2 regions of the Rhizobium sp. ERR 942 genome follow, and region 2 is predicted to be linked to the other one. Evidence: predicted binding sites of a transcription regulator. Region 2 holds the regulator's gene; the other holds the start of a gene.
What was found. The regulator LexA, encoded in region 2, represses DNA repair genes until DNA is damaged. The targets are predictions, from matches to a motif close to TGTTCNNNNTGTGTTCNG.
Positions count from the first base shown of each region.

Region 1: the regulator LexA is predicted to act here: its motif matches at 2,468-2,485, upstream of FBZ97_RS04165 (ribonuclease).

Region 1 is NZ_VIUA01000001.1:834,947-850,821, reverse strand. It holds gene ettA (energy-dependent translational throttle protein EttA) at 1-1,582, opposite strand, end outside; gene FBZ97_RS04165 (ribonuclease) at 1,708-2,454, opposite strand; gene FBZ97_RS04160 (alpha/beta hydrolase) at 2,620-3,552, shown strand; gene FBZ97_RS04155 (DMT family transporter) at 3,572-4,531, shown strand; gene FBZ97_RS04150 (CaiB/BaiF CoA-transferase family protein) at 4,546-5,748, shown strand; gene FBZ97_RS04145 (thiamine pyrophosphate-binding protein) at 5,745-7,403, shown strand; gene FBZ97_RS04140 (RidA family protein) at 7,444-7,788, opposite strand; gene FBZ97_RS04135 (TIGR01244 family sulfur transferase) at 7,874-8,212, opposite strand; gene FBZ97_RS04130 (DUF4432 family protein) at 8,285-9,124, opposite strand; gene FBZ97_RS04125 (L,D-transpeptidase) at 9,341-10,801, shown strand; gene FBZ97_RS04120 (iron-containing alcohol dehydrogenase) at 10,920-12,068, opposite strand; gene FBZ97_RS04115 (aldehyde dehydrogenase family protein) at 12,065-13,450, opposite strand; gene FBZ97_RS04110 (glutamine synthetase family protein) at 13,603-14,973, opposite strand; gene FBZ97_RS04105 (amino acid permease) at 15,120-15,875, opposite strand, start outside.
Region 2 is NZ_VIUA01000003.1:768,593-784,467, reverse strand. It holds gene lipA (lipoyl synthase) at 1-962, opposite strand, end outside; gene FBZ97_RS16470 (GlsB/YeaQ/YmgE family stress response membrane protein) at 999-1,247, opposite strand; gene FBZ97_RS16465 (GlsB/YeaQ/YmgE family stress response membrane protein) at 1,316-1,570, opposite strand; gene lpdA (dihydrolipoyl dehydrogenase) at 1,626-3,071, opposite strand; gene FBZ97_RS16455 (SGNH/GDSL hydrolase family protein) at 3,124-3,765, opposite strand; gene FBZ97_RS16450 (pyruvate dehydrogenase complex dihydrolipoamide acetyltransferase) at 3,789-5,150, opposite strand; gene FBZ97_RS16445 (pyruvate dehydrogenase complex E1 component subunit beta) at 5,166-6,551, opposite strand; gene pdhA (pyruvate dehydrogenase (acetyl-transferring) E1 component subunit alpha) at 6,568-7,611, opposite strand; gene FBZ97_RS16435 (septum formation initiator family protein) at 7,769-8,080, opposite strand; gene eno (phosphopyruvate hydratase) at 8,298-9,572, opposite strand; gene kdsA (3-deoxy-8-phosphooctulonate synthase) at 9,721-10,560, opposite strand; gene FBZ97_RS16420 (VOC family protein) at 10,557-11,444, opposite strand; gene lexA (transcriptional repressor LexA) at 11,863-12,585, shown strand; gene FBZ97_RS16410 (ComEC/Rec2 family competence protein) at 12,566-15,043, opposite strand; gene gltA (citrate synthase) at 15,325-15,875, shown strand, end outside.

The sequences.
Region 1 (15,875 bases), on a different contig from region 2:
TGTCCTGTTCGTAATCTTCGAAATTGCCTTCGAACCATTCGACATGGCCGTCACCTTCAAAGGCCAGGATATGCGTGGCCAGGCGGTCGAGGAACATGCGATCGTGGCTGATGATGATGGCGCAGCCGGCGAAGTTTTCGAGTGCGCTTTCCAGCGCTCCCAGCGTTTCCGTATCGAGGTCGTTGGTCGGTTCGTCGAGCAGAAGCACGTTGCCGCCGGACTTCAGCATCTTGGCTAGGTGCACGCGGTTGCGCTGACCGCCAGAGAGACTGCCGACCTTCTGCTGCTGGTCGCCGCCCTTGAAGTTAAAGGCGCCGCAATAGGCGCGCGAGTTCATGTCGAACTTGCCGAGCTTGATGATTTCGGCGCCGCCGGAGATTTCCTCCCATACCGTCTTATTGCCATCAAGCGCGTCGCGGCTCTGGTCGACATAGCTGAGATGCACCGTCTCGCCGATGCGGATCGAGCCGGAATCCGGCTTTTCCTGGCCGGTGATCATCTTGAACAGGGTCGTCTTGCCGGCGCCGTTCGGGCCGATGATGCCGACGATGCCGCCGGGCGGCAGCTTGATCGACAGATCGTTGATCAGGGTGCGGCCTTCGAAACCCTTGGTGATGCCCTCCATCTCGATCACCACCTGGCCGAGACGCTCGCTGACCGGAATGATGATCTGCGCATCGCCAGGACGCTGATTTTCAGCAGCATCGACCAGCTGTTCGTAAGCGTTGATACGCGCCTTGGACTTGGCCTGACGGGCCTTGGGGCTGGAGGCGATCCATTCCTGTTCGCGGCTGATCGCCTTCTGGCGGCCAGCTTCTTCGCGAGCTTCCTGCAGCATGCGCTTGGCCTTGGCCTGCAGATAGGCGGAGTAGTTGCCTTCGTATGGAATGCCGCGGCCGCGGTCGAGTTCGAGAATCCAGCCGGTAACATTGTCGAGGAAGTAGCGGTCGTGGGTGATCATCATCACGGCGCCCGGATAGTCGCGCAGGTGCTTTTCCAGCCAGGCAATGGTCTCAGCGTCGAGATGGTTGGTCGGTTCGTCGAGCAGCAGCAGGTCCGGCTGCGAGAGAAGCAGGCGGCAAAGCGCGATACGGCGGCGCTCACCGCCGGAAAGGCTGGTGACTTCGGCATCGCGCGGCGGGCAGCGCAATGCATCCATGGCCATTTCCACCTGGCTTTCCAGATCCCAGAGGTTCTGGCTGTCGATGATGTCCTGGAGCTTGGCGCCCTCTTCCGCCGTCTCGTCGGAATAGTTCATCATCAATTCGTTGTAGCGATTGAGGATTTCGGTTTTCTTGGCAACGCCTTCCATGACGTTTTCGAAAACCGTCTTGTTGGGATCGAGCTGCGGCTCCTGCGGCAGATAGCCGATGGTGGCGCCTTCGGCGAGCCAGGCTTCGCCGGTATATTCCTTGTCGAGGCCGGCCATGATGCGTAGCACGGTCGACTTACCTGCACCGTTCGGACCGAGAATACCAATCTTGGCATCGGGGTAGAAGGAGAGATGGATATTCTCGAGAATTTTCTTGGCGCCATAGGACTTATTCAGACCGGCCATATGATAAATGAACTGACGTGCCATAGCTTGGGTTGCTCCACGGACGAATAGCGTTGCGAGTTGTGCCGCTATGTAGGGGAAACCCCGCCCTCGGGCAACGGCGAAACCTCGTCCGAGGGCATTATCCGCGTCAGAAAAGCCGTATTTTCTCAGAAGCCGGCCGCGTCCACCACGCCCCGATCGCAGCCGAAGGAGGTGCTGCCGGCACCTTGGATCAGTTTGGCGAGCCGCGGCTCACTGCCTTGTTGCGGATCGATCGCATCCTCCGAGAGGCCGATGGTCAGCTCTGAAATCATCCTGACATCGCCGACACGGCGGCAGCTCATCTTGATGCGCGCATTGGCGCCCTCGCCGAAACTCTGGTCGAAGGCTGCCTTGATGCTCTCGGCATCCAGCTCCTTGCCGATATTCTGGGCGAAGAGATCGCGCACAGCAGATGTATTGAGCTCGGCGATCAGGCCTGCGGCGATGGAGAAATATTGATCTGCACTCAGCTTCGTGCAGGTGCCGTGCTTGATCCATTCATGCCGTTCCAGGCCCGATTGTGTGCCCGGCATTACCTTATCGAGCTTCACCTTCACGTCTTGGGAAAGCTGTACCACCGGCAGGTCCTTCCAGTCACGGCCACGATCCGCCTGTTTCAGATCCTCGGAAACATCGCAATATTCCTGCCGCATCGGCCAGAGACCATGCAGCGAGAAATTCGTCGCGTCATGATTGTTCGACGATTGGTTCCGGCATTCCGCCTTCTTCTGGTTCGTCTGACAAAATGCCGGCTCCCAGCTTGCCGCCAGGATAAAGCGCGTCCGTCCACGGCTATGCTCCTGCGCCATAGCGCTTGCCGCCGCCCCGACCGAAACGAGCACAACCGTAAATACCCGAAGCCACTGCTTCATGCGTACCTCCAACTAGAACATTATAGGAACAAATAAGCAGTTTGAGCGAGCGGGCGCAATCCTGAATCGCAGCGCTCGGAAAGATTTATTTCTGTGAGCTTTACCACCTATCCATTGCAATCGGGCGGATGATGACCTTTCGTCCAACTGGGGAGGAACGAATATATGTTCGCCGAGACGAAGCGCCTGAAAAGTCCGACGGGCGCAACCCTTGCCTACCATCATTTGCCGGCGGCAACCGATGCTCGCGGCGTCCTGCTGATATCGCACGGTCTTGCCGAGCATTCCCGCCGATACGAGGCCTTTGCCGATGCGATGGCAGGCCAAGGCTTCCATGTCTATGCCCACGATCATCGCGGCCATGGCGAGACCACCGCCCCTGACGCGCCGATCGGCCGCTTTGCCCTGAGAAATGGTGTCGAACAGGTGATCACCGATGTGCTCGCCATGCGCGAGCTTGCCGCAAGTACCCATCCCGGCCTGCCGATCATCCTGTTCGGGCATTCCATGGGTGGATTGATCAGCCTGAACGCGGCCGTCACGCATCCGGACAAGTTCGATGCGGTCACCGTCTGGAATTCCAATTTTAATCCAGGCCTCGCCGGCCGCGCCGCCCAGCTCATCCTGAAAACGGAGCGCATGTTCAAGGGATCGGACGTCCCGAGCGGGCCGCTGCCGAAACTGACCTTCGGCACCTGGGGTAAATCGATCAGCAACCGTCGCACGGATTTCGACTGGCTCTCGCGTATTCCTGGGCAGGTGGACAAATATATCGCTGATCCGCTTTGCGGCTTCGATGCCTCGGTCTCGCTCTGGCTCGACCTGTTCGAACTTACCTTCCGCGCACCACAGAAGGCGCATCTCGATCGTCTCCGCCGCGACACACCGATTCATCTCGTCGGCGGCGGCAAGGATCCGGCAACCGACAATGCGAAAGCGATTTCCTGGCTGGCAAAGCATTTGAAAAAAGCCGGCTTCTCTCGTATCACCACCGAGATCTATCCCGACATGCGGCACGAGACGCTCAACGAAATCGGTGCCGAGGACGCCATCTCCCGCTTTGCCGACTGGTGCAGAACGGCGGTGGCAAAGACCTGATTCTCAAGGAAATTCTGCAATGAGCACCTCCAGCGGCTCCTCGGTCCGATTGCCGCAATCGGAGCTGACTTTCGGCCTGTCGATGATGTTTCTCTCCGTCATCCTCTCACCGGTCATTGATATCTTCTCCAAGCTTGCCGCAGCCACCATCCCACCCGGCGAAGTGACGGCCGCCCGTTTCATTTTCCAAGCCCTCTTTGCGTTGCCGATAATGGCGATGCGCTGGCAGTGGGGCGTTTGGACGTGGCGACGCAGCGGCGTTCATGCTATACGCGCCGCCATGCTCACGCTGTCCATGGTGTCGTTCGTGACCACGCTGCAGGTGATGGAAGTCGCCGATGCCATCGCCATCTTCTTCGTCGAGCCGATGATGCTGACAATCCTCAGCAGTATCTTCCTGAAGGAAACCATCGGCTGGCGGCGCTATACTGCTTGCGCCGTCGGCTTTTTCGGCGCGATGCTGATCATCCAGCCAAGCTTTCAGGAAGTCGGCTTCATCGCCCTGCTTCCCGTCGTCACCGCGCTTTGCATCGCCATCTACGTGATGATCACGCGCGTCGTCTCCCACAGCGAGGATGCTTGGTCGATGCAGTTCCAGACCGCCATATGGGGCACCGGCTTCAGCCTGATCCTGCTTGTCATCGGCCGGGCGACGGGCGCGGTAGTCCTCGATCCGGTCATACCGGATCTGACCGCCATGCTTTATCTGCTCGGCGTCGGCGCCACCGCGGCGGCCGCTGGTATCCTCACAGTTTACGCTTACCGCGCCGTGCCGGCCTCGACGCTCGCGCCGCTGCAATATTTCGAGATCGTCTCCGCCACTATCTTCGGCTGGCTCGTCTTCGACAATTTCCCGGATGCGATCAAATGGCTCGGCATCGTCATCATCATCGGTTCGGGGCTTTACATTCTGTGGCGCGAGCGGCGCTTTGCTTCCAAGCCGGTATCCGATACCTCTGAAACGGCATTCACACCGTAGGCGAGTGGATCGATATGACAGACCAGAAAACAAAGAAACCTCCGCTTTCCGGTATTCGTGTCATTGAGCTTGCCCGCGTGCTTGCCGGCCCCTGGGCGGGGCAGATGCTTGCCGATCTCGGCGCGGATGTCATCAAGGTGGAAAATCCCGACGGCGGCGACGACACCCGCCAATGGGGGCCGCCCTTCGTCGAGGGCAAGGATGGTGAAAATCTCTCCGCTGCCTATTATCACTCTGCCAATCGCGGCAAGCGCTCGGTGATCGCCGATCTGAAGACCGAGGAAGGCCAAGAGCTGGTGCGCCGCCTGGTGAAGACGGCAGATGTGGTGATCGAGAATTTCAAGCTCGGCGGCTTGGTAAAGTACGGGCTGGATTATGAAAGCCTGAAGAAGATCAATCCCCGGATCGTCTATTGCTCGATCACCGGCTTCGGCCAGACCGGACCCTATGCCAGCCTCGCCGGCTATGACTATATCGTCCAGGGCATGTCCGGCTTCATGTCGATCACAGGCGAACCGGACGGACAGCCGATGAAAGCCGGTGTTGCGATCGCGGATATCTTTACCGGCATCTATGCCGTCTCGGCAATCGAAGCCGCCCTGATCCACGCTCTGAAGACAGGGGAAGGACAACTCATCGACATGGCGCTGCTCGATGTGCAATCGGCCGTGCTCGCCAACCAGAACATGAACTATCTGATCTCCGGCAAGCCGCCCGTACGGCTCGGCAACGCTCATCCGAATATCTCACCCTATGAAGTCGTGCCCACCGCCGATGGCTATCTCATCCTTGCTGTCGGCAATGATGGACAGTTCCGGCGCCTGTGCGCCATTCTCGGGGTGGAAACCCATGCCGATGACGAGCGCTATGCGACCAACAAGACCCGAGTCGCCAACCGCAACGAGGTTCGGGCTTTCATCTCGGCGGAGACGCTGAAGTGGAACAAGGTGGAGCTCTTGAAAGCATGCGAGGCCAACGCCGTTCCGGCCGGCGCCATCAACACGATCGAGGATATGTTCGCCGACCCGCAGATTGTGGCACGTGGCCTGAGGATCGATCTCGAAGATAGCACCGGCACTGTCATTCCGAGCGTCCGCACGCCGATCGTGCTGTCGGAAACGCCGCTGACCTATGCGCGGCCGAGCCCGCGCCTCGGCGAACATCAGGAGGAAGTTCTGGCTGAATTGGCCGAACTGGAGGGAAAGGCGGGGACATGAAGCGAACGGGCGGGCAACTCATCGTCGAGGCTTTGAAGGCCAATGGCGTGCAGCGCATTTCCTGCGTACCGGGCGAGAGCTTTCTCGCCGTGCTTGATGCCCTGCATGACAGCGATATCAAGGTGCTCGTCTGCCGCCAGGAGGGCGGCGCGGCGATGATGGCAGATGCCTGGGGTCGGCTGACCGGCGAACCCGGCATCTGCATGGTCACCCGCGGCCCAGGTGCCACAAACGCCTCCGCCGGCCTTCATATTGCACGGCAGGATTCGATCCCGATGATCCTGTTCATCGGTCAGGTCCAGCGCGATGCCCGCGAACGCGAAGCCTTTCAGGAAGTGGAGTTTCGGAGAGCCTTTACCGAATTCGCCAAATGGGTCGGCGAGATCGACGATGCCGCCCGCATTCCGGAATTCGTCACCCGCGCCTTCGCTGTAGCAACATCGGGTCGCCCCGGTCCCGTGGTGCTGACCCTGCCCGAAGACATGCTGCGCGATGAGGTCGACGCGCCGCAAGCGCTGCCCTATGCCCCTGTTGCCGCTCATCCGGGCAGCCACCAGCTTGCCGATCTCCGCCAGCGCCTTGCGACTGCGCAGCGACCGATGGTCATTCTCGGCGGCACGCGCTGGAACGAAGAAGCGGTTGCCAGCATCAAGCAATTCGCCGAGCGTTTCAAACTGCCGGTCGGCTGCTCCTTCCGCCGGCAGATGCTGTTCGATCATCTGCACCCCAATTATGCCGGGGATGTCGGCATCGGCATCAATCCAGCGCTGGCAAGGGAAATCAAGGAAGCGGACCTGCTGATCCTTCTCGGCGGTCGCCTCTCCGAAATGCCGTCTTCCGGCTACACGCTTATTGATATTCCCTACCCACGCCAGCAGCTTGTCCATGTCCATCCCGACCCCTCGGAACTCGGCCGCGTCTATCGCCCGGATCTGGCGATCTGTGCCAGCCCGGCGGATTTCGTTGAGGCTCTCGCGGAGCTCGATGCGCCAACCGCGACACCATGGGCCGAGCGTACGGAACACATGCACGCGGCCTATCTCGGCTGGTCGAAGACACCGCAACAGTGCCCCGGCGCCGTCCATATGGGCCGCATCATGGATTGGATCGAAGCCAATACGGCCGATGATGCGATCTTCACCAACGGTGCCGGCAACTACGCGACCTGGCTGCACCGCTTCCATCGCTTCCGCCGTTTCAACACGCAGGCGGCGCCTACCTCCGGCTCGATGGGCTATGGCCTGCCGGCTGCGGTAGCCGCGAAACAGCTCTTTCCCGAGCGCGAAGTGATCTGCTTTGCCGGCGACGGCTGTTTCATGATGCATGGCCAGGAATTTGCGACCGCCGTTCAATACGGCCTCCCACTGATCGCCCTGGTCATCAATAATGGCATGTACGGCACCATCCGCATGCATCAGGAGCGGGAATATCCCGGCCGTGTCAGCGCCACGACACTCGACAATCCTGATTTCGCGGCCCTTGCCCGCGCCTATGGGGGCCACGGCGAAACCGTGAAAGCGACGGAAGAGTTTGGCCCGGCCTTCGAGCGGGCGCGAGCGAGCGGCAAACCGGCCATCATCGAGATCGCACTCGACCCGGAAGCGATCACGCCCTCCCGCACCCTGACGGAAATTGCGCAAACAAAAGGCCGATGAGCGCGAGCCCACCGGTCTTTCAAAAATACGCCGGCCCGACTTAATCGAGTGCTGCCGTTACGATGAATTCGACCTTGTACTTCGGGGCAGCGAGTTTGGCTTCGCTGGTCGCACGGGCCGGCGTGTTGGCCGGATCGACCCACGCTTCCCAGGCGGCGTTCATTTCGGCGAAGTAGGAAATGTCGGAGAGGTAGATGAGCGTCTGCAGGATCTTCGACTTGTTGGTGCCGGCAGCACCCAGCAGGCGGTCGACTTCGGCGAGTGCCGACTTGCACTGATCGGTGACGCTTTCGCCTTCACCAACCTGACCGGCGAGATAGACGGTGTTGCCATGGATGACAGCGCCGCTCATGCGGGCGCCAACGTCGATGCGCTTGATGCTCATGGTTTTCTCCTGATGTTGTTCTTCGGCAGGTAAAAAGGCATGACCCAGGGTCTGCCCTCAATCAAAAGGCCGGGGAAGGACCCGTTCAGCCGCGAATGTGATGCGTCTTCTGATAGATCGCCGTCGAGCGTGCGCCCGAGCGGCAGTAGCCAAGCATCGGGCGCGGAAACTCGTCCAGCGCATCGACCATTCCCTGCACTGCCTCTTCGGTCACGCCCATCGGACCAACAGGCACCTGGGTGATCTCCAGGCCGAGTTCCTTGGCGCGGGCTTCGATGGCTCCGAACGGCGTCTGATCCGGGCTTTCGCCATCGGGGCGATGGCAAACGATGGACTTGAACCCCAGAGCCTTGATCTGGTCGAGATCCTCTACGGTGATCTGGCCGGATACCGAGTATTCATCGTCGATCGGGCGGATATCCATGGTTCATGTCCTCTCTAAAACCGTGGCCTTGATCTACGCCGCCACAGGGCGAGCGTCAACCGCGGGGCGCTCTCAAACGAAGGCAAAATTGAGCATGAAATTGCGGGCTTCGCCGGGCTGGAGAATATTGAATTCGCCTGCTTCCTCAAGCTCCGCGCGAGAGACCCACCGATGCGAAACCGGCTCGATGCCAAGCACATGGGCAGGCGCGCGCTGATTGCGCCAGACCTGCAGAAACGGCAGCGTGTCCGTTCCGAACCGCACCCTCAGAGTCTTCCCACCAATGGCCGCGATGGGTCCGAGGCTGATCTCTGCCCAATCCTCGCCCTTTTCCTGCGCCGGCACGCAGAAGATATCGCCCCCCTCCTCGCCGAAGGTCCAGGGAAAGCCACCATTTTCCAGCATCTGTCCGGCAAGACGCGTGCCGCTATCGAACCATTTGCCGCCGATATTCATGTGGTACATCAAAAAGACCGGCATCGCCTCGGTACTCGTATTGACGATGCGGTCGGCAAGCGAGACTTCGCCGGTTGCGCCATCGATCCGCCAAAGACGTTCCAGCCTTGCGGTGCGGCGTTCGGCTGTGATGACATCGATATCGGCGCGGCATTCCGCGTTACCATTCTCGAATTTGGTCCAGAGAATTTTCGCTGGATGAGACGAGAAGGAACCATGCAGCGGATAGCGCTTGCCTTCATAGGCGCCGGACATCGGCTCTGGATGGCGGATATGATCCGGGCCGCAGGTGAAGAGGAAGCCTTCCACGGAATGACTGATACGCGGATCGCCATCGTCGGGAACGGCACTTCCGGGCGCGAGATTGTTGCCCTCGATGATGCAGGCGCCGATATCCAGCACAGAACCCTCGTCCAGCGTCAATTTCGGCCCCTTGGCCGCAGAAAAATCCATCATCCCTAAAGTCCTCCCTGATCGGCGCCGAGCGCAGGTGCTGTCCCAAGGTGGCGCGCGACTGAAATAAACGGTTATTTGGCTTATCAAATCTTAACTTGAAGCCTTGATCACATAAATTTTTATATTTTATTCAGCATGATAATCTAAATCTCCATACTGGCGTCAAAATTGCCATGTGTGTGTCAACCGAACGCCTATCCCGAGGATTCGACAGACGTGAACCGGTTCGTAAAATTGAGTTTTGCCCTGGCAACGACTGCCGCTGTATCTGCGCTCGCCCTCACCGATGCGCAGGCGCAATATTATCGCAGCGGCAACGGCAACACGGTTCTCGTCACTCCCGACGGCCGGATTCTTGATCAGTATCCTTATGGTGGTGGATATTCCATGGCGCGCGACGGACGCGGCCGCCGGGTTCTGATCGATGCCTATGGCAATATCGTCGCCACGGAGATGAAGGCCAGCACCTATTATCCCCGCGCGCCCGCTAGCGACAGCTACGCTGATAACGGCAGCCGCTATGGCGATACGCAGCTTTCCAACAACGGCAACTACCAGGACTATCGTCAGTATCGTACCGACAGCTACGGAAATTACGACGGCGCTCCCAACAATGGTTACGATCAGCAGGATCGTGGCGTGATCACCGGCGGCATTCCGCGTGACAGCGATATCCAGCGCCAGCCGCTCGACAATCAGCCATTGCCAGGCAAGAACCAAGGCCAGGCGAACCAGAACGGCAGTGATTACGCGTCAATCGATCCGCAACAGGGCGCACCTGACATCGTCAACAAGCCGGCACCGGCCGAACCCGTCATCACGCTCAAGGGCAAGTCGAAGATGGAGATTACCGCGCTGGAGGTCTTCCTCGCGCGGCAGGGTATTTCGCCTGGTGCGATCGACGGCCGGATGGGCGCAAACGTCACCAAGGCCATCTATGCCTATCAGCAGATGACCGGGCAAACGCTCGACCCCAACAATACCGACGCGATCCTCGAGCAGCTGCGCATGTCCGGCGGCATGCCGATCGTCAACTATACGATCACCGCAGCCGACGCCGCAGGCCCCTATGTCGCTTCGATCCCTGAGGACTATGCCGCGAAGTCCCAGATGCCTTCTCTCGGCTATACGTCAACGACCGAAATGCTGGCGGAGCGCTTTCATATGGATGAAGGCTACCTGAAGGCGCTCAACCCCGGCGTCGATTTTACCGTGCCCGGCAGCATCATCAAGGTCGTCAATACAGGCCCCGGCAAGACCGGCACAGTTGCCAAGATCCTGGCTGATAAGGGCCGCAAGCAGGTTTTCGCCTATGATGCCAACGGCACGCTGATCGCAGCCTACCCGGCCAGCATTGGTTCCGCCGACACGCCCTCGCCGTCAGGCACTGTCACAGTCGAGCGCGTCGCCTTCAATCCTGGCTATACCTACAATCCAAAGATCAATTTCCAGCAAGGCGCCAACGACAAGGTTCTGAACATTCCGCCTGGCCCGAACGGCCCGGTCGGTACGGTCTGGATGGCCCTGTCGAAACCGACCTATGGCATCCACGGCACGCCGGATCCCTCGCGGATCGGCAAGTCGCAGAGCCACGGCTGTGTCCGTCTCACCAATTGGGATGCGACTGAGCTCGCGAAAATGGTCAAGCCCGGCGTCGTCGTCGAATTCGTAGACTGATTGCCAGACATGCTTACACAAAAAAGCCGCCGGGAAAACTCGGCGGCTTTTTCTTTGTCTTGAAATATCAAACGCACCGCTATTTTTCATCCGGCGCGTCAGGTAGTTCGGCGGCGTATCAGAAGCAGTCGCGGAACAAAGCCTTCGTGTTTTCGAGCGTCATCGGCACCGGATTGCCGCCGGCACTCGGATCTTCGATTGCCATGGCGGAGAGTTCGTCGATCCGGTCAGGTGCAATGCCCATAGCCGAGAGGCTTTCCGGCACGCCGAGTTCCGAGCGTAGCTTCAGCACATAATCATAGAAGCCGTCGAAACCACCCGAAATGCCAAGATAGGCGGCGGCGCACGCAATCTTTTCTTCGATGGCTTTGCGGTTGAAGCGCAGGACAGCTGGCATGACGACAGCATTGGTCATGCCGTGATGCGTGTTGTAGACGGCGCCAATCGGATGCGACAACGCGTGGATGGCGCCGAGCCCCTTCTGGAAGGCGACGGCGCCCATGGCGGCAGCACTCATCATGTTGGCCCGGGCTTCGAGATCTGTTCCCTCACGATAGGCGCGCGGCAGGAATTCCTTGACCAGGCGCATGCCTTCCAGCGCGATGCCGGCCGACATCGGATGGTAGAAGGGTGAGGAATAGGCTTCCAGGCAATGCGCAAAGGCATCCATGCCAGTGCCGGCGGTGATGATCTTCGGCATGCCGACGGTCAGCTCCGGATCGGCAATGACGACACCCGGGAGGAACTTCGGATGGAAGATGATCTTCTTCACATGCGTCGCGGAATTGGTGATGACGCTGGCGCGGCCGACTTCCGAACCGGTGCCGGCCGTCGTTGGCACGGCGACGATCGGTGCAATGCCTTCGACGCTGGCGCGGGTCCACCAGTCACCGATGTCTTCGAAATCCCAGACCGGCCGGCTCTGGCCGACCATGAAGGCGACGCACTTGCCGAGATCGAGGCCGGAACCGCCGCCGAAGGCGACGACACCATCATGGCCGCCCTCCTTAAACGCTTTTACGCCGGCTTCGAGGTTCTTCTCGTTCGGATTCGGATCGACGTCAGCGAAGATGGCGCGACCGAGACCTGCATCCTCCAGAATATCCAAGGCCGTCGCCGTGATCGCCATCGAGGCAAGTCCCCGGTCGGTGATCAGGAGCGGCTTCTTCATGCCCAGGCTCTTGCAGGCGTCCGCGAGCTCCTTGATACGGCCACGACCGAGCTTGAAGGCGTTCGGATAGCTCCAATTGGCTGAGATAGTGCTCATGCTGTTACTTTCTTCAGATGATAGGATTTCGGGCGCGTCAGATTGTGGAAGCCGATGATCGACAGCGAGCCGCCGCGGCCGGTTTCCTTGACGCCGGTCCAGCACAGAGCCGGATCGAGATAATCGGCGCGGTTCATGAAGACGGTGCCGGTTTCGATTTCGCGGCCGATACGTGAGGCGCGCTCGACATCCTTGGTCCAGAGCGAAGCCGTCAGACCGTAGGGACTGTCGTTCATCAGTTCCAGCGCTTCCGCATCGCTCTTCACCTTCATGATGCCGACCGCTGGACCGAAGGTTTCTTCGCGCATGAAGGCCATGGAATGATCGACATTGACGAGGACCTGCGGCGCAAGATAGGCGCCGCCGTCATCGGCCGGGAACAGCTTCGGATCGACCAGCGCCTCGGCGCCCTTGGCAACCGCATCGGCGATCTGTTCACGCACGACCTTGGCAAAGCGCTTATGCGCCATCGGCCCGAGCGACGTCTCAGGATCGAGGGGATTACCGAGCTTATAGTTCGAAACCCAGGCAACCGACTTCTCGACAAAATTGTCGTACAGCGATTCATGCACGTAGATGCGCTCGATGCCGCAGCAGCACTGGCCGGAATTATAGGTCGCGCCATCCATCAGCGTATCGACGGCAGCGTCGAGATCAGCGTCTTCCATGACATAGCCCGGATCCTTGCCGCCAAGCTCAAGGCCGAGGCTGGTAAAGGTACCGGCTGCCGCACGCTCGATCGACCGGCCGCCTTCGACGGAGCCGGTGAAATTGACGAAGTTGAAACTGCCGGCCGCAATAAGCGCCGAGGTCGTTTCATGATCCAAGAAGACATTCTGGAAGACATCGGCGGGAACGCCGGCCTCGACGAAAGCCTGCACCAGCCGCTCGCCAACGAGCAGCGTCTGGCTTGCGTGCTTGAGAATGACGGTATTGCCGGCCATCAGCGCCGGGGCGACCGTGTTGATGGCCGTCATGTAGGGATAATTCCACGGAGCGATGACAAAGACCACGCCATGCGGTTCGCGCTCGATGCGGCGGGCGAAATTGGCACTATCCTCGACGACCAAGGGTGCCAGTGCGTCGGCCGCGATCGAGGCTACATAGTTCGAGCGCTCGTTGAAGCCGCGATATTCGCCGCCATACTTAATCGGACGGCCCATCTGCCAGGCAAGCTCCGGCACGACGACATCGGCCATCTCATTGAGCCGAGCCACACCCTTCAGCACGAGCTGGACACGATCCTCCAGCGGACGACGCGCCCAATCCTTCTGCGCCTTGCGGGCGCGTGCGACGACTTCCTTGCCAGCTTCCAGCGACAGTGCCGGACGCTCGGCATAAACCTCTCCGTTCACCGGAGAGACGCATGTGATCATGGTCATGATCGAATTCCTGTTTTCTTGGTCATCCGTTGATTGCCCGGATGTTGTGCAAGCAGGGCCGCATTCAAAAGAGAAACGGCGGACAGACAAAACATCCAGCGCCCTGCCCGATCATAAAATGAAAATCGGGCAGGAGGCAGATCGCAAAAGCCTTACGCTCTTTCGAATCCGCGCGCCACTTCCCAATCGGTCACACGACGATCGTATTCCTCCTGCTCCCATTCGGCGGCGCGGGTGTAGTGATCGATGACATCATCCCCGAAGGCGGCACGCAGCATCTTCGACGTCGTCAAGGCAGTCGTGGCATCGCGCAGCGTGCGCGGTATCTCGCGAACTTCGCGCGCGCCATAGGCGTCGCCGACAAACGGCGCCTCGAGTTCAAGCTTGTTTTCGATACCATCGATACCGGCAGCGATCAGGGCAGCAAAAGCCAGATAGGGATTGAGGTCCGAGCCGCCAACGCGGCATTCGATGCGGATCGATTTCGTATCCTCGCCGCAAAGGCGATAACCAGCGGTGCGATTGTCCTTGCTCCAGATCGCCTTGGTCGGCGCGAAGGTGCCGGCCATGAAGCGCTTGTAAGAGTTGATGTAGGGCGCCAGGAAATAAGTGATTTCGCTGGCATGCGTCAGGAGGCCGGCAACATAGTGCTTCATCATCGGCGACATGCCGTATTTGCCGCCTTCTTCGAAGAACTTCGGGCTCTTTCCGTCGAGGCTCCAAAGCGACTGATGGATATGCGAGGAGCTTCCGGCGGCACCGTAATTCCACTTCGCGAGGAAGGTGATTGCCTTGCCCTTCGACCAGGCGATCTCCTTGCAACCATTCTTGATGATGGCATGGCGGTCGGCCATGGTCAGGGCGTCAGCATAGCGGACGTTGATTTCCTCTTGCCCCGCCGAAGCCTCGCCCTTCGAATTCTCCACCGGGATGCCTGCGCCCTGAAGGCCGGTGCGGATCGCCCGCATCACCTCTTCCTCCTTGGTGGTCTGGAAGATGTGGTAGTCCTCGTTATAGCCGCTGGCGAGCTTCATGTTGCGATAGCCGGCTTCGCGCGCGCTGTCATAGCTCTGGTCGAATAGGAAGAATTCGAGCTCCGAAGCCATGTAGGCCTTGAGCCCCATGGCTTCCAATCGCTTCACCTGCTTCTTGAGGATGGCGCGCGGAGAATGCGCGACTTCCTCATGTGTATGATGGTCAAGCACATCGCAAAGGACGAGCGCCGTGCCTTCCAGCCACGGGATGCGGCGCAGCGTGGCAAGGTCCGGCTTCATGGTATAGTCGCCATAGCCCTTCTCCCAGCTCGTCGACTTGTAGCCGGAGACGGTTTCCATCTCGATGTCGGTCGCCTGCAGATAATTGCAGCTATGCGTTTCCTTCCAGGCGCTTTCGATGAAAAATTCCGCCTGGAAGCGTTTGCCCATCAACCGGCCCTGCATGTCGACCTGACATGCCAGAACCGTATCGATGAGCCCTTCGGCCACATCTCGCTTGAGGTCGTCGAACGTATAGCTGCTGCTCATAATTTGGTCCGCCTGAACAATGAATTGAAACGTCGGCCTGCCGAACGATACCCCCTTGCGGGATAATCCGCGCGTGCCGCCGTGTCGCTACCGGTGAAAAGGGTCGCAGGTTTGCGACCCCATTGTTTGCAAAGATTGGACTTCGCTTACGTCTCGCCGACGGCGGCTTCCGCTGCCGCGATCTCAGCCTTGCGCTTGGCAATGGCATCGCCGATCGGCGGGCCCTTGAAGCGACGGCGCTCGAAGCCGAACCAGACGATGGCCGTCAGAACCAGGAAGCCGACGGTGATAATGCCCGCCCAGTCGTTCGGCGGCTGAATGCCGAGAACGAAGATGATGATCATCGCGATGATCGACAGCACGGCAAACAGCTTGAACAGCCCTTCCCCGAGGTTCCAAGGGCCCATCTTGTCCCACTTCGCCGTACCCCATGCGAAAAGGCCGAGCGTGATCGGGATCGCAAAGGAGAAGAACAAGAAGATGACGGTGCATGAGACGACGATGGTGTAAACCGGCGTATCGCCGATCGATACCAGCGACGAACCCCAGACGAACAGGACGGAAAGGATCGACCCAGTCCAGATCGCCGAAACCGGCGTGCGGTATTTCGGGCTGACCCGAGACAGAGCCTTGGATCCCGGCAGACCGCCGTCACGCGAGAAGGCGAAGATCATGCGCGAAACCGAGGTTACCGTTGCGAGACCGCACAGCCACTGGCTGATGAAGATCAGCAGATAGAGAATGTCCTTCACGATGGGATTGACCTGTGCGTCCATTGCCCAGAAGAACACGTTCCAGCCCTGCTTGGCGGCATCGTCCATATTCGGCAGCATCAGCACGAACGAGCAAAGCATGATGTAGCCGAAGAGCGCCGACCACAGAACCGACGACACCATGCCGCG
Region 2 (15,875 bases):
GCCAGCAGCAGCTTCTTTTCGCGAGCAGCGCGCAGCCGCTCGAAATCGTCACCAGCATGATGGGACGAGCGCGTCAGCGGGCTGGAAGCGACCATCAGGAAGCCCTTGCTGTAGGCCACTGTCTCATAGGACTTGAACTCTTCCGGCGTGACGAAGCTCATGACCTGATGATGCTTGCGCGTCGGCTGCAGATACTGGCCGATGGTCAGGAAGTCAACGTCAGCGGTGCGCAGATCGTCCATCAGCTGCAGCACTTCATTCCGCTCCTCGCCGAGACCGACCATGATGCCGGACTTGGTGAACATGGTGGGGTCTAGTTCCTTGACCCGCTGCAGGAGGCGGACGGAGTGGAAGTAGCGCGCGCCGGGGCGAACCGTCAGGTAATTGCCGGGCACAGTTTCCAGATTGTGGTTGAAGACGTCCGGCTTGGCGGCGACGACGCGCTCCAAAGCGCCCGGCTTCTTCAAAAAGTCCGGCGTCAGGATCTCGATCGTCGTCGACGGCGAAGCCGCACGGATCGCCCAGATGACTTTCTCGAAATGCTCGGCGCCGCCATCTTCCAGATCGTCGCGGTCGACCGAGGTGATGACGACGTGGCTGAGGCCCATCTGCTTGACAGCCTTGGCGACGTTTTCCGGCTCGGCCATATCGAGCGCGTTCGGCTTGCCGGTCGCGACATTGCAGAAGGCGCAGGCGCGCGTGCAGATCTCACCCATGATCATGAAGGTGGCGTGCTTCTTGTCCCAGCACTCGCCGATATTCGGGCAACCGGCCTCCTCGCAGACCGTGACGAGCTTGTGCTCCTTCACGATCGAACGGGTTTCGGCATAGCCCTTCGATGTCGGCGCCTTCACGCGGATCCAGTCCGGCTTGCGCATGACTTCCGTATCCGGCCGATGCGCCTTTTCCGGGTGTCGCACGCGCTTTGCGTCCGGGTTGATCGTATCGAGAATCGTGACCATGGAACGTCTACTTTCCGCCGCTTGAAATGCGGCCCTTCATCGCCGAGCGAATTTGGCGAGGAATATCAGAATGCATGCACCGATGAAACCGGTGATGAAAAAGCCGAGCCGGCCGCCGGGAACGCCGACATGCAGGGCCACCATCAGCGCCGCAGCCACGACCGAACCGGCAATGCCGAGAATGATGTTCAGGATGATGCCATAACGCGCATCCATCAGCTTGCCCGCGAGCCAGCCCGCAAGACCGCCGATGATGATCAGACCCAGCCAACCCATGCTTTCCATCAAACCCTCGTTTCAAGTGCCCTTCAGGACAATCCCGCTGAACACCTCGTGCCTCTCACTGAGATGCCCTAGACGATCAATCTCGCCAACAGCACCACGATGATCGCGCCGACCGTGGCATGGATGATCTCCACCACAAGCGCATTTTCAATGCCGAGCGATATCCCGAAATAATGGAACAGGAAACCGCCCACGAAAGCGCCGATCACGCCGCTCACCAGACAACTGATGAGCCCGCCTCCTCCAACGATCAGGCTCGCGAGGAAACCCGCGACCAGCCCGATGAGAAGAAAGACGATCCAACCTTCCGCCGTGATAGACATGTTGATTTCCTTTCCTGTTTTCCACCCCCTGGATAAAGGGCATGGCAGGAAATTATCAAGCGTTCAGCACCCGGCCATAGGCATCCAGCACGGCTTCCTTCATCGTTTCCGAAACGGTCGGATGCGGGAAGATCGTGTGCATCAGCTCTTCTTCCGTCGTCTCGAGGTTCATGGCGACCACGAAGCCCTGAATGAGTTCGGTCACTTCTGCACCGACCATATGCGCACCAAGCAGTTCGCCGGTCTTCTTGTCGAAGATGACCTTGCAGAGGCCCTGATCTTCGCCGAGAGCGATCGCCTTGCCGTTGGCAACGAAGGAGAAGCGGCCGACGCGGATATCGCGGCCAAGTTCCTTGGCCTTGGCTTCGGTCAGGCCGACGGAAGCAACCTGCGGCTGGCAATAGGTGCAGCCCGGCACCTTGCTCTTGTCGGTCGGGTGAACATTCGGCAAGCCGGCGATCTTCTCAATGCAGACGACGCCCTCGTGCTCGGCCTTGTGGGCGAGCATCGGCGGGCCGGCAACGTCGCCGATGGCATAGATGCCGGGAACGTTGGTCTGGCCGTAGCCGTCGATGACGACGCAGCCACGGTCGGTCTTCACACCGAGCGCCTCGAGGCCGAGGTTCTCGATGTTACCCTGTACGCCAACCGCGGAGATCATCCGGTCGGCAACGATCTGCTGAACCTTGCCGTCCTCGGTTTCGACATGGGCGGTAATGCTATTCGCGGCCTTCTCGACCTTCGTGACCTTCGCCTTGGTGAAGATCTTCAGGCCGCGCTTTTCCAGCTGCTTGCGGGCAATGCCGGAAATTTCCGCATCCTCGACCGGCATGATTGTCGGCATGACTTCGACGACGGTGACGTCGACGCCCATGGAGCGATAGAAGCTCGCGAATTCGATGCCGATCGCGCCCGAGCCCATGACAAGCAGCGACTTCGGCAGGAAATCCGGCTTCAACGCTTCGAAATAGGTCCAGATCAGCTTGCCATCGGGCTCGATGCCGGGCAGCGCGCGCGGACGGGCGCCGGTCGCGACGATGATGTGCTTGGCGGTGTAGGTGCCCTCGCCCTTGACGTTCTTCGGCACCGGATGCTGCGGCTCGACGACCGGCTTGGTCGACTTGCCGACGACGATTTCGCCGGGCTTGGTGATCTTGGCTTCGCCCCAGATCACATCGACCTTGTTCTTCTTCATCAGGAAGCCGACGCCGGTGTTCAAGCGGGCGGAAACGCCGCGCGACCGGGCGACGACTGCCTTCACATCCGCACTCACCTTGCCTTCGAGAACAAGGCCGTAATCTTTCAGATGGTTGGAATGATCGAGAATTTCGGCCGAACGGAGCAGCGCCTTTGTCGGAATGCAGCCCCAGTTCAAGCAGATGCCGCCCAGGTGCTCACGCTCGACGATCGCGGTCTTCAGGCCAAGCTGGCCGGCGCGCACGGCGGCGACATAACCGCCCGGACCGGAGCCGATGATAATGACGTCGTAATTCTCAGCCATGTGTTTCCTGCCTTAATCGTGGCGGCGGATCGGAGCCGGCGCCTTAAATCTATTAGAGACCGAGCATCATCCGCACGATCGGCTCGAGGCCGCGACCGAGCGCCCGGGTGTTTTCCGCATCGAGATGAACGCCATCGAGCGGCGTGGTGACGGCGACCGTATTGGCATCGAAAAAGCCGCAACCCAGTTCATCTGCCAGGTCGCTGTAGAGCGTCGGCAGCTTGCTCGATTCCTTGACCGCGCCGAGAAAGCTGGCCGCAAAGGCAGCATTGGCTGTCTCGGTGATCGCCGGCGGGGCGACGATGAGGATATCGGGCACCTCGTAGTCGAACCCCCAGGCGTGATTGCGCACCAGTTGGACCAAGCGGCTGATGCCCTGCAGAGCGGCAAAGGCCGAACCGGCGACAACCGGCTTCATGTCGTTGGTTCCGAGCATGATGATGACGAGATCGAGCGGATTGTGGGTCTGCAGGATCGTCGGCAGGATTCTCGCGCCATTGCGGTCGCAATCGGCGAGATGATCGTCGAACGCCGTCGTGCGGCCGTTCAATCCTTCCGGGATCACGCGCACCTGGTTGCCGAGCGCCTTTTGCAGCACGCTCGGCCACCGATCTTCATAGGCATGACGGCCAACCGTTTCGGCACTGTAGCCCCATGTCAGCGAGTCGCCGTAACACAGAACAGTCTTGGTCATTCATGCCTCCGTGTCATCAAGGCTCAGACGAGCATCCCCATCGGATTTTCGATGTAGCCCTTGAAGGCTGCCAGGAGCTCGGCGCCGAGCGCACCGTCGACGGCGCGGTGGTCGGTCGACAGCGTGACGGTCATCACGTTGGCAATTACCATCTCGCCCTTCTTGACGATGACGCGCTGCTCGCCCGCGCCGACGGCCAGGATGGTCGCATGCGGCGGGTTGACGACGGCGGCGAAGTTCTTGACGCCCATCATGCCCATGTTCGACACGGCAGTCGTACCACCCTGATACTCCTCAGGCTTCAGCTTGCGCTCCTTGGCTCGCTTGCCGTAGTCCTTCATCTCGTTGGAGATGGTCGAGAGCGTCTTCTGCTCGGCGCTGCGGATGATCGGCGTGATCAGGCCGCCAGGAATGGAGACGGCAACGCCGACATCGGCATGCTTGTGCTTGACCATGGCGCTATCGGTCCAGGAGACGTTGGCGTCCGGAACATCGCGCAATGCCAGCGCCAGGGCCTTGATGACCATGTCGTTGACCGAGAGCTTGTAGGCCGGAACGCCGTCCTTCGACTTCGGAGCGGAATCGTTGAGCTGCGTGCGGAGCGCCAGCAGCGCGTCGAGTTCGCAATCGACCGAGACATAGAAGTGCGGGATCGTCTGCTTGGATTCCTGCAGGCGCTTGGCGATGGTCTTGCGCATGCCGTCATGCGGCACGAGCTCGTAGGAACCCTGCTCGAACAGCTTGAGGACGGCGTCGTCGGACATGCCCTTCGGCGCTGCCGGAGCGGCTGCTGCTGCCGGCTGTGCGGCCGGTGCAGCGGCGGGAGCAGCCTTGGCGGCGCCGCCGGAAACCGCAGCTTCGATATCCTTCTTGACGACGCGGCCATGCGGGCCAGAGCCGGAAACGGCCGCTACGTCGATGCCTGCTTCCTTGGCAAGGCGGCGGGCGAGCGGCGAAGCGAAGGTGCGGTGACCGTCGTTTGCCGCCGGAGCCGATGCAGCGGGTGCCGGGGCGGGTGCGGCAGGAGCAGAAACGCTTGCCGAAGCCGGGGCCGCAGCAGGTGCTGCTTCCGCCTTCGGAGCTTCCTTCGCGGCCGGAGCAGCAGCGGCACCAGCGCCGGACGCTGCAGCAGCGACATCTTCGCCATCGGCGGCAAGCACAGCGATCAGGGCGTTTACCTTCACGCCTTCGGTGCCGGCAGGAACGACGATCTTGGCGACGGTGCCCTCATCGACAGCCTCGACTTCCATCGTTGCCTTGTCAGTCTCGATCTCGGCGATGACATCGCCGGACTTGATCTTGTCGCCTTCCATGACCAGCCACTTGGCGAGGTTGCCCTCTTCCATGGTCGGCGAGAGGGCAGGCATGGTGATGTTGATAGGCATCGATGAGCCCTCCCCTTATTTGTAGCAAACGGCCTTCACCGCATCGACCACTTCGGCGACGCTCGGAAGCGCCAGCTTTTCGAGGTTGGCGGCGTATGGCATGGGTACGTCCTTGCCAGCGATCGTCAGGATCGGCGCATCGAGATAATCGAAAGCCTGCTGCATGACGCGGGTGGCGATTTCCGTGCCGACGGAGGACTGCGGATAGCCTTCCTCGACGGTGACCAGGCGGCCGGTCTTCTTGACCGATTCGATGATCGTCGGAAGATCCATCGGGCGTATGGTGCGCAGATCGATGAGTTCGACATCGATGCCCTGGGCTTCCAGCTCGGCAACGGCCTTGGTGGCATAGGTCATGCCGATGCCGAAGGAGACGACGGTAACATCCTTGCCCGGACGGTGGATGCGGGCCTTGCCGATCGGCAGTACGAAATTATCCAGCTTCGGCACATCGAAATGCTGACCGTAGAGAATTTCGTTTTCAAGGAAGATGACCGGGTTCGGATCGCGGATGGCAGCCTTGAGCAGGCCTTTGGCGTCGGCTGCCGTGTAGGGCATGACGACCTTAAGGCCCGGAATGTGGCTATACCAAGCGGCATAATCCTGGCTGTGCTGAGCGCCGACGCGGGCAGCAGCACCGTTCGGACCGCGGAAGACGATCGGAGCGCCCATCTGGCCACCGGACATGTAGAGCGTCTTGGCGGCGGAGTTGATGATCTGGTCGATCGCCTGCATGGCGAAGTTGAAGGTCATGAACTCGACGATCGGGCGGAGGCCGGCCATCGCAGCACCGACACCGATACCGGCAAAGCCGTGCTCGGTGATCGGGGTGTCGATCACACGGCGTGCGCCGAATTCCTGAAGCAGACCCTGGGTCACCTTGTAGGCGCCCTGATATTCGGCGACTTCTTCACCCATGACGAAGACGTCCGGGTTGGCGCGCATTTCTTCGGCCATGGCATCGCGCAGCGCTTCACGCACCGTCATCGACACCATTTCGGTGCCGGCCGGAATTTCCGGGTCAGCAGGAGCAGCGGTCTTCGGCTGAGCCGGAACCGGTGCAGCAGCCGGTGCCGGCGCAGCAGCGGCAGGCGCCTCGGTCTTTGCCGGTTCGGCGGCAGGTGCAGCCTTGGCGGACGAAATGGCGTCAGCGGATTCGCCGTCCTGCAAGAGGATGGCGATCTTGGTGTTGACCTTGACGCCTTCGGTGCCGGCGTCGATCAGCAGCTTGCCGATCGTGCCTTCGTCGACGGCTTCCACTTCCATGGTGGCCTTGTCGGTTTCGATTTCGGCAATGACGTCACCGGAAACGACCTTGTCGCCTTCCTTCTTGAGCCATTTCGAAAGGGTACCCTCTTCCATCGTCGGAGAAAGGGCGGGCATGAGAATGTCGATGGGCATAGTGTCCCTCCCCGATTTAGAGCAGAATGTCGGTGTAGAGCTCGGATGCATCCGGCTCTGGATCGTTCTGGGCGAAATCGGCGCTGTCGGCGACGATGTCGCGGACATCCTTGTCGATATCCTTCAGATCGTCTTCGGTTGCCCAGCCCTTTTCGAGCAGGCGGATACGGACCTGCTCGATCGGGTCGTGCTCGGAGCGCATCTTCTGCACTTCATCCTTGGAGCGGTACTTCGCCGGGTCGGACATGGAGTGACCGCGGTAGCGGTAGGTCAACATTTCCAGAATGATCGGGCCTTTGCCGGAGCGGCAATGCGCAACGGCTTCGTCAGCCGCAGCCTTGACGGCGCGAACGTCCATGCCGTCGACCTGGATGCCGGGAATGCCAAAGGAGGCGCCGCGCTTGGAGAAATCGGCCTGCGCGGTGGCGCGAGCCGTCGAGGTGCCCATGGCGTAGCGGTTGTTTTCGATCACGAAGATCACGGGCAGCTTCCAGAGCTGCGCCATGTTGAAGCTTTCGTAGACCTGGCCCTGGTTGGCGGCGCCGTCACCGAAATAGGCGACGCTGACATTGTCATTGCCGCGGTACCAATTGGCAAAGCCGAGACCGGTGCCAAGCGAAACCTGGGCGCCGACGATGCCGTGGCCGCCGTAGAAATTCTTTTCCTTGGAGAACATGTGCATGGAGCCGCCTTTCCCTCGGGAATAGCCGCCCTGGCGTCCGGTGAGCTCGGCCATGACGCCACGGGCGCTCATGCCGGTCGCCAGCATATGGCCGTGGTCGCGATAGCCGGTGATGACCTGATCACCATCCTTCAGCGCCATCTGCATGCCGACAACGACAGCTTCCTGGCCGATGTAAAGGTGACAGAAGCCGCCGATGAAGCCCATGCCGTAAAGCTGACCGGCCTTCTCTTCAAAGCGGCGGATCAGGAGCATCTCACGATAAGCCTTGAGCTCCGCATCACGATCGAAATCTGCGATCGGGCCGCCATTGGTTTCCTTGGCAGGCCTTGATGCTGTCTTACGGCTGGAAACGGTCGCGTTTTTTCGCGGCGCCATTCAACCCTCCCTGTGTGAGTAGCCTCGTTTTATGGTGAGGCGTAACATAGGGAAGATTGCCCGCCACAGCAATGCTATAATTGCATGGCTCATATTCTTCGCAAGTCATTGATATAACTTACAAAAACGCGATTAACCGAAATTCGGTTAATTATGGCTATTTGTTGAAGATGACGATCTCGTTCGCTTTGGAATAGGTCAACTGATAGCGTGCATACTGATCGAGCATATCCTTATCCAGAGAGCCGTCACTCAACAGCGCGACCTCCTTTTCAAGGTGTTCGCGCTTGGCGACGAGATCAGCCAATTCCTTGGCGCGGTCGAGGCGGCGCTGCTCGAAAACTTCGGTCGCCTTCAGGCCGTAATCACCATGAATGCAATGATAACCGAAGTAGCTCACGAAAGCGATGGTGATGGCGGGAAGGATGAGACGGCCGAACCTTCTCTTCTTATGATACTTTGTCCACATACTCGCTCGTCACGCTCTGGCTTTACGCGATCTCCCAAAGCCAATGCGCTTCGAACAAGATCACATCAAATCAAACACCTAGAGCTAATTTAACCCGCAGAGATTAACCGTCCGTTGACTCTAACAGTCGGGACCAACAAAAAACCGCGCCCGAAGGCGCGGTTCAATCCAAGTAATAATTTTGCCGTGGATCCGGATGGATCCGACAGGTCAGATATCAGCCACGAAGGATGGAGCGGCCGGCATATTTTGCCTGTGGGCCGAGCGCTTCCTCGATGCGGATGAGCTGGTTGTACTTGGCAAGACGGTCGGAACGCGACAGCGAGCCGGTCTTGATCTGGCCGCAGTTGGTGGCAACGGCGAGATCGGCGATCGTGGAATCTTCCGTTTCGCCCGAGCGGTGCGACATGACGGCGGTGTAGTTGGCCTTGTGTGCGGTTTCGACGGCGTCGAGAGTTTCGGTCAGCGAGCCGATCTGGTTGACCTTGACGAGGATCGAGTTGGCAACGCCCATGCGGATACCGTCGCGCAGGCGAGCGGAGTTGGTGACGAACAGGTCGTCGCCGACGAGCTGGGTCTTCTTGCCGATCAGGTCAGTCAGGGTCTTCCAGCCTTCCCAGTCGTCTTCAGCCATGCCGTCTTCGATCGAAACAATCGGGTACTTGGCTGCGAGTTCTGCGAGGTATTCAGCCATGGCGCCGGATTCCAGCGTGCGGCCTTCGCCTTCGAGAACGTACTTGCCGTCCTTGAAGAATTCGGTCGAGGCGCAATCAAGGCCGAGAGCGATTTCGTCGCCCGGCTTGTAGCCGGCCTTTTCGATTGATTTCATGATGAAGTCGAGAGCTGCCGGCGCGCTGGAAAGGCCGGGTGCGAAACCGCCTTCGTCACCGACGTTGGTGTTATGGCCCTGCGATGCCAGTTCCTTCTTAAGCACATGGAAAACTTCCGAACCCATGCGGACAGCTTCGCGGATCGAGTCAGCGCCGATCGGCAGGATCATGAATTCCTGGAAGTCGATCGGGTTATCGGCATGGGCGCCGCCGTTGATGATGTTCATCATCGGAACCGGCAGCAGGCGGGCATGAGCGCCGCCGACATAGCGGTAGAGCGGCAGGTTGGCGCTCTGGGCAGCAGCCTTGGCGACGGCCAGCGAGACGCCGAGGATAGCGTTTGCACCAAGGCGCGACTTGTTCGGCGTGCCGTCAAGCTCGATCATGATGTTGTCGAGCTGGATCTGGTTTTCGGCGTCCATGCCGCCGATGGCGTCGAAGATTTCCGAATTGACGGCTTCGACGGCCTTCTCGACACCCTTGCCATGGTAGCGCTTGCCGCCGTCGCGAAGCTCGACGGCTTCATGCGCGCCGGTCGACGCGCCCGACGGAACCGCCGCGCGGCCCAAGCTGCCATCTTCGAGGTAGACATCGACCTCGACAGTCGGATTGCCACGGCTGTCGAGTATCTCGCGGGCGATAATGTCGGTGATTGCGGTCATGATAGCTTCCTGCTCGCTGGTTTATAAATCGATTTAAATCGTCTTAATCGAAGGCGCGGAAATTACAATGGCGATCCGCGCCGCGATTTGGCACTCCTGCAGGCCCGTAACGTAAATTCATGTCAGCCTGTTGAATGCCGGCTACGTTTCAAGCCTTGGCGATGGCGTCGAAGGCCAGCAGCTTCTCCAGAAGCCGTGGCATATCCTTCAAATAGACCATGTTTGGGCCGTCGGACGGTGCATTGTCGGGATCCTCATGCGTCTCCACGAAGAGACCGGCAACGCCGACGGCGACGGCCGCGCGCGCCAGCGTCTCGACGAAGCGGCGGTCGCCGCCGGTCGAACCGCCCTGCCCACCAGGCTGCTGCACGGAATGGGTCGCATCGAAGATGACGGGCGCGCCCATCGCCGCCATGATCGGCAGCGAGCGCATATCCGAGACCAGCGTGTTGTAGCCGAAGGAGGCACCGCGCTCGCAGAGAAGAATATTCGGGTTGCCGCTGTCGTTCAGCTTGGCAAGCACGTTCTTCATGTCCCACGGCGCCAAGAACTGGCCTTTCTTGACGTTGACCGCGCGGCCGGTCTTGGCGGCTGCAACCAAAAGATCGGTCTGGCGCGACAGGAAAGCAGGGATCTGCAGGATATCGACCGTCTTGGAAACGATGGCGCACTGCTCTTCCGTATGGATATCGGTCAGAACCGGAAAGCCATATTCCTTCTTCAGGTCTTCAAAGACTTCCAGCGCCTTTTCCAGGCCGATGCCACGCTTGCCCGACAGCGATGTGCGGTTCGCCTTGTCGAAGGAGGACTTGTAGACAAGGCCGATGCCCAGCTTGCCGCAGAGTTCCTTCAGGACGCCGGCAACCATGAACGCATGGTCGCGGCTTTCCATCTGGCAGGGGCCGGCAATCAGCGACAGCTTTGCAGTATTGGAAAAGAGGACCTTGGAGGCACCCTCGCCGACGGTGACTTCCGAATTCGTGCTCATATTATCTCCTCAAAGGCGAACAATGCGCCCTGACCGGGTGCCAACCTCGCCAATAGACGATTGTTCTTACGCGTATAGGTGACGCCGTTAGCAGTGAAATGCGACGATGTCACGGAAAGATCGCGCGTTTTGAAAAGGATTGCACGTGCTCTGAGCCCCGGATCATTCGTGCGAACAGGTAGATCATAGAATGCCTCCATTCCTTCCGGCGTCAAAATCTCCAGATCGGCATTGGCGGCCTTGATCGTCAGGCCAAAGGAATGCTCCATAATGCGCGGGCCACCGACAAGCTCCTCGAAGAAGCCGCGATAGGCCGCCGGCTTCGGCGCGCAAAGCGCTACCCGCGCGATACCAGTCACGCCGTTTTCGTGACGCTCGAGCACACTGCGGTCAGCCGGCAGCGGATTGATGCGCTGACAGCAGAAAGCGAGAAAATCCGGCGCGCGCAGATCGGCGGCGAAGGCAAGACGAAAACCGGCCGTGGTTTCCGTTCCATCCGGCATCTTCATGGGACGGGAGAAATCCAGCATCTGCCCCGCCGAAATCGCAGCTGCTTTGAAGCGCTCGTCATCCGCCACCGCGTCATCCGTACCGAATACCACGGCCGAAAAGCCATTTTCGCCGACCCGGAAGCGATAAGCCTGGTCACGAGCAACGAAAACGTTGCCATCCAAGATGCTCTTTTCGCACTGCTCCATCGATGCCACGCCCAGAGGCTCTAAATAGGTTTTATCGGCAAGGAAGACGCAAGCATTCTGCGTGCCAAAGGGATGGCGCGCATCTGGAGCCACTGTAAAACCGAGCTTGCCGAGGCGCTCGCGTGCCAGAGCGATATCGACGGTCGGCAGCACGAGATGATCCAGCGGATGCGGAGACGAAATCATGGCTTCTCCTGTTTGCTTGCCGAAGCAGATTTGCGCCCATCCCCCGCGCAATTCAAGATGGAAGCATGGAACACCCGGAGCACACGACATGGATCGAAGGCAATCTCGCAAACGTGATTGCTGATTCTCTGCCATGGCTGGCTCATGCAGCCGCGCGGCACGTTCATCCAAATGCTCGGCGCACGGGCTGACGACAAAGTCTCGGAAGCGAGTAGAGCGGCATTTCTCTTATTTTTCTGCAGGTTAACGGAGACACAGCGCGCCGATGTTCGGAGCCGATCCATTCGCAAATGGTAATTATTTAACTGACCTCACAAGGCTTTACCGAAATTTAAGTACTTGCGGAACACATATGGAACATATAGTGTCCGTTCTGGATTTGTTTCACAGCTTTTCTTGATTCTGGGGTTCCAAGACGATGTTGACGCGCAAGCAGCAGGAACTGCTTCTCTTCATTCACGAACGCATGAAGGAATCCGGGGTTCCGCCATCTTTCGACGAGATGAAGGATGCACTGGATCTGGCATCGAAATCCGGTATTCATCGCCTGATTACGGCACTGGAGGAGCGGGGCTTTATCCGCCGGCTGCCGAACCGGGCCAGAGCGCTCGAAGTCATCAAGCTTCCCGACGCCTATAATCCGAGCCTGCAGCAGCGCCGCGGCTTTTCTCCGAGCGTTATCGAGGGCAGCCTCGGAAAGCCGCAGCCCGTTGCCCCGCCCGCTCCGTCGAAGGTGGCAAATGACGATCACAATGGCTCGGCGTCGGTGCCCGTGATGGGCCGCATCGCTGCCGGTGTTCCGATCTCGGCCATCCAGAACAATACGCACGACATTACCGTTCCCGCCGACATGCTCGGATCCGGCGAACATTATGCGCTTGAAGTTCGAGGGGATTCGATGATCGATGCCGGAATTTTCGACGGCGATACCGTCATCATCCGCAATTCGACGACGGCCAATCCCGGCGATATCGTCGTTGCACTCGTCGACGACGAAGAAGCGACACTGAAGCGCTTCCGCCGCAAGGGTGCCTCCATCGCGCTGGAAGCCGCAAACCCGGCCTATGAAACCCGCATCTTCGGGCCGGACCGCGTCAAAGTTCAGGGCAAGCTCGTTGGCCTTATTCGTCGCTATCACTAACCGGTGAATTGTCGACGACGGGTGACGCTGGCGCAATTGGCGCGTCGAATTTGCCAGTGCGCCAATCATAGGTTCGATGCCTGGTCCATGGACGCTGCGGGTTCTCGAATGCGGCTGAGATAATGGGCCTGTCTGCGGTAAGTATCATTTCGATGGAGCCGGTTTTGCGCAATGTCGCACCGGTTATGAGCATCGCTCCGGAACGGCAGTGGTTCAGCCGCATTCGGATTGGCGTTACGACGATATTCGCCATATTGCAGGCTGAGGGTAGATAGGCTGCGTTCTCGATCGTAACCAGTATCGCGCCGTTTTCGAGGATGGCTGCGCACCATGCTCCTTTCTGGCAGGCGAAACTGCCCTGCATGGTACGGTCCAAGGCCTCCTCCATTGCGGTGCGGACCGCCCTCTGTTCTTCACTGTTCAATCGCTTATAACGATCTGCCTTGCCGATTTGTGGAAGTCGGCTGTCAGCCGAGAGCATGGTCGGAGGCTGATGTTCCGCCGCAACCAGTGCCTTTTGCCATTGTTCGAAAATGAAGGCCTGCGGTTTCTCACGATTGGTCGCGAGTATATCGTCCTGGCGCAACGCGACCAGAACGCCATCTTCGGAGATCATCAGGTCGGGTTTCGGTACGCCAGATCCGAATGCCGCCAAGCCCATGGACAAGAGCGATAATAGCAGGCCCAGATGGCGAAGCCGGGTCCGCAATATGCTCATGATCAGGAAGCCGATAATGAATGTGGGCATCAGCCAGGTCGGCTGGCGACCGAAGGTAATGTCACCTCCCCAACCAGCTACGGTTCTTGCGATCATGATAACGAGTTCCAGTCCCTCTCCGGTGACTTTCCAGAAAGGCCCGTCGAGACCGAGCGGCATGAGCAGCATCGCCGCCATGCCGAATGGCATGACGATAAAGGAGACGATGGGCATAGCAGCGAGATTGGCGGCGAGCCCATATGTCGCCAACCGGTGAAAATGCTCGATCGAGAAGATAGCCGTCGACGCGCCGCCGATGAACGAGGTCGACGTCACGCCTGCGAAGAAGCGCATGACGAACAATAGCGGACTTAATAGACGGACGCGCGGCAAAATGTTTTCGCGATGTCGCCGCCGCTTCCATAGCGAATAGCCCGACACCAGCGCCAGCGTTGCGGCATAAGACATCTGGAAGCTCGGGCCGAGCACTTGCGACGGCGACAGTACGAGAATGACAATGGCAGAAAGTGCGACGTTGCGCAGACTGATGGATGGTCGATCAAAAAGCACGGCCGCGAGCATGATCGCCATCATGATGAAGGCACGCTCGGCGGATACACCGAAGCCGGAGATGAGATAATAGGCCGTTACGGTGAGAAGCGCGCCGAGGGCTGCGAACTTCTTGGTCGGCCAGGCCTGCGCGACGCCGGGAAACAGGCTGAACAAGTAGCGTAGGCCGATGTAGAAAATGCCGGCCGACAACGCCATGTTCAGACCGGAAATTGCAATGATATGGGTCAGGCCGGCAATTCTCAGCGCTTCCGTCGTATTCTTGGAGATTGCGCGTCTCTCATCGGTGACAAGCGCCGCGGCAAAGGCGCCGGTATCTCCCGGCAAGGTTTGCCTGATCCTGTCGCCTATGCTGTTACGCAACCCGGCGAGCCAAATATCGGCCATATCCATCAGAGCACCGGCGGCGTTATCACCGGCCGGAGACAATAATTTCGGCGTTCCGTAGGCAAAGCCGTTCGCACCGATACCATTGAAATAGGAACTGAAGGCGAAATCGTTGAGGCCAAGCAAGGCCGGTCCGGCCGGCGGCGTCAACCGCGCCCTACCCTGGATGCGATCACCGAGATCGAACGGCTCCGCCTGCTTGCGCACGAAGATCGTAACCCGCTGCGGCGCGCGGCGAATGGAAGGTTTTTCCGTTGCCTCGACGCGAACGACGTAGCGCCAGCGTCCATTGTCATAGGATTCCCGTCGTTCGATCTGACCGGTCACGGTCGTGGTCACGGCCGAATCGAGCATGACGGTAGAAACCCGCCAGCTCTCGCATTGCGCCAGCGCCATGCCCAGGCAAAGGAGCATGCCTGCAAAAAGCAGATGGCGAAACAGCCTGCCTGCCTCCCGCATGAGCGCAAAGCCACAGGTAAAGACCAACAGGCCTGCAAGAACAGCCTGTGGAGGCGGATCGCTGCCAGCCTTGAACCAGAAAATTGCACCAAGGCCGATATAGATCGGCGCAAGCAGGACCGCGCGACCATGGGCCGCCTCCTCTTCGATCAATCCGAAGGTGCCAAGCCGAATGCGGCTTGATACCCGCAATAGCCGGGATGTCAGCCGCGTCTGGTCCTGCGTCCGTTCCCGTCGCTGCACTTCGGCGGGCAAGATATTCGTGGCAACAACAGGGCGAGGCTGCGAGAGCGCAGCAACGTCCCCACCCTCTTTCCGCTGCTCGGATGCCTCCAAATTAGGCACTCGCCGCCGTCCCCACGCAAAACTACAGCTTTTGCGCGATTTTTGCCGTTAGCAGGCGATGAATTCAACCAAAATCGACGCAAACAGGGCTCAATTGGGCCGGTTTCGCCGCCTAGCATAATTAGAGGCGCTTCTGCAGTGCCCAAAAGTTGATACTGCATTGCACAATTCAGCGTTAGGATAACTTGGCATTAGGCTCGGGATCATATAGCTAGTCGGTAGTCGCTTAACCTTTTGGCGCTTTTTATGGCGTCAATCCCGCCAAATCTTGGAGGATCAGCATGACGGAACAAAGCGCGAAACTAACTTGGGGTGAAAAGACGGTGGACCTGCCGGTCAAGACCGGAACCATCGGCCCGAGTGTCATTGATATTGGTGCCCTTTATAAGAACACCTCCACTTTCACTTACGATCCTGGTTTCACCTCCACCGCGTCGTGCGAGTCGAGCATTACCTACATCGATGGCGACGAAGGCGTTCTGCTGCACCGCGGCTATCCGATCGATCAGCTGGCCGAACACGGCGATTTCCTCGAAGTCTGCTACCTGCTTCTCTACGGTGAACTGCCGACGGCAGCGCAGAAGAAGGACTTCGACTATCGCGTGACCCACCATACGATGGTGCACGAGCAGATGTCGCGCTTCTTCACCGGCTTCCGCCGCGACGCGCATCCGATGGCCGTCATGTGCGGCTGTGTCGGCGCGCTTTCCGCCTTCTATCACGACTCCACCGATATCACCGATCCGCATCAGCGTATGGTCGCAAGCCTGCGCATGATCGCCAAGATGCCGACGCTCGCCGCCATGGCCTACAAGTACCATATCGGCCAGCC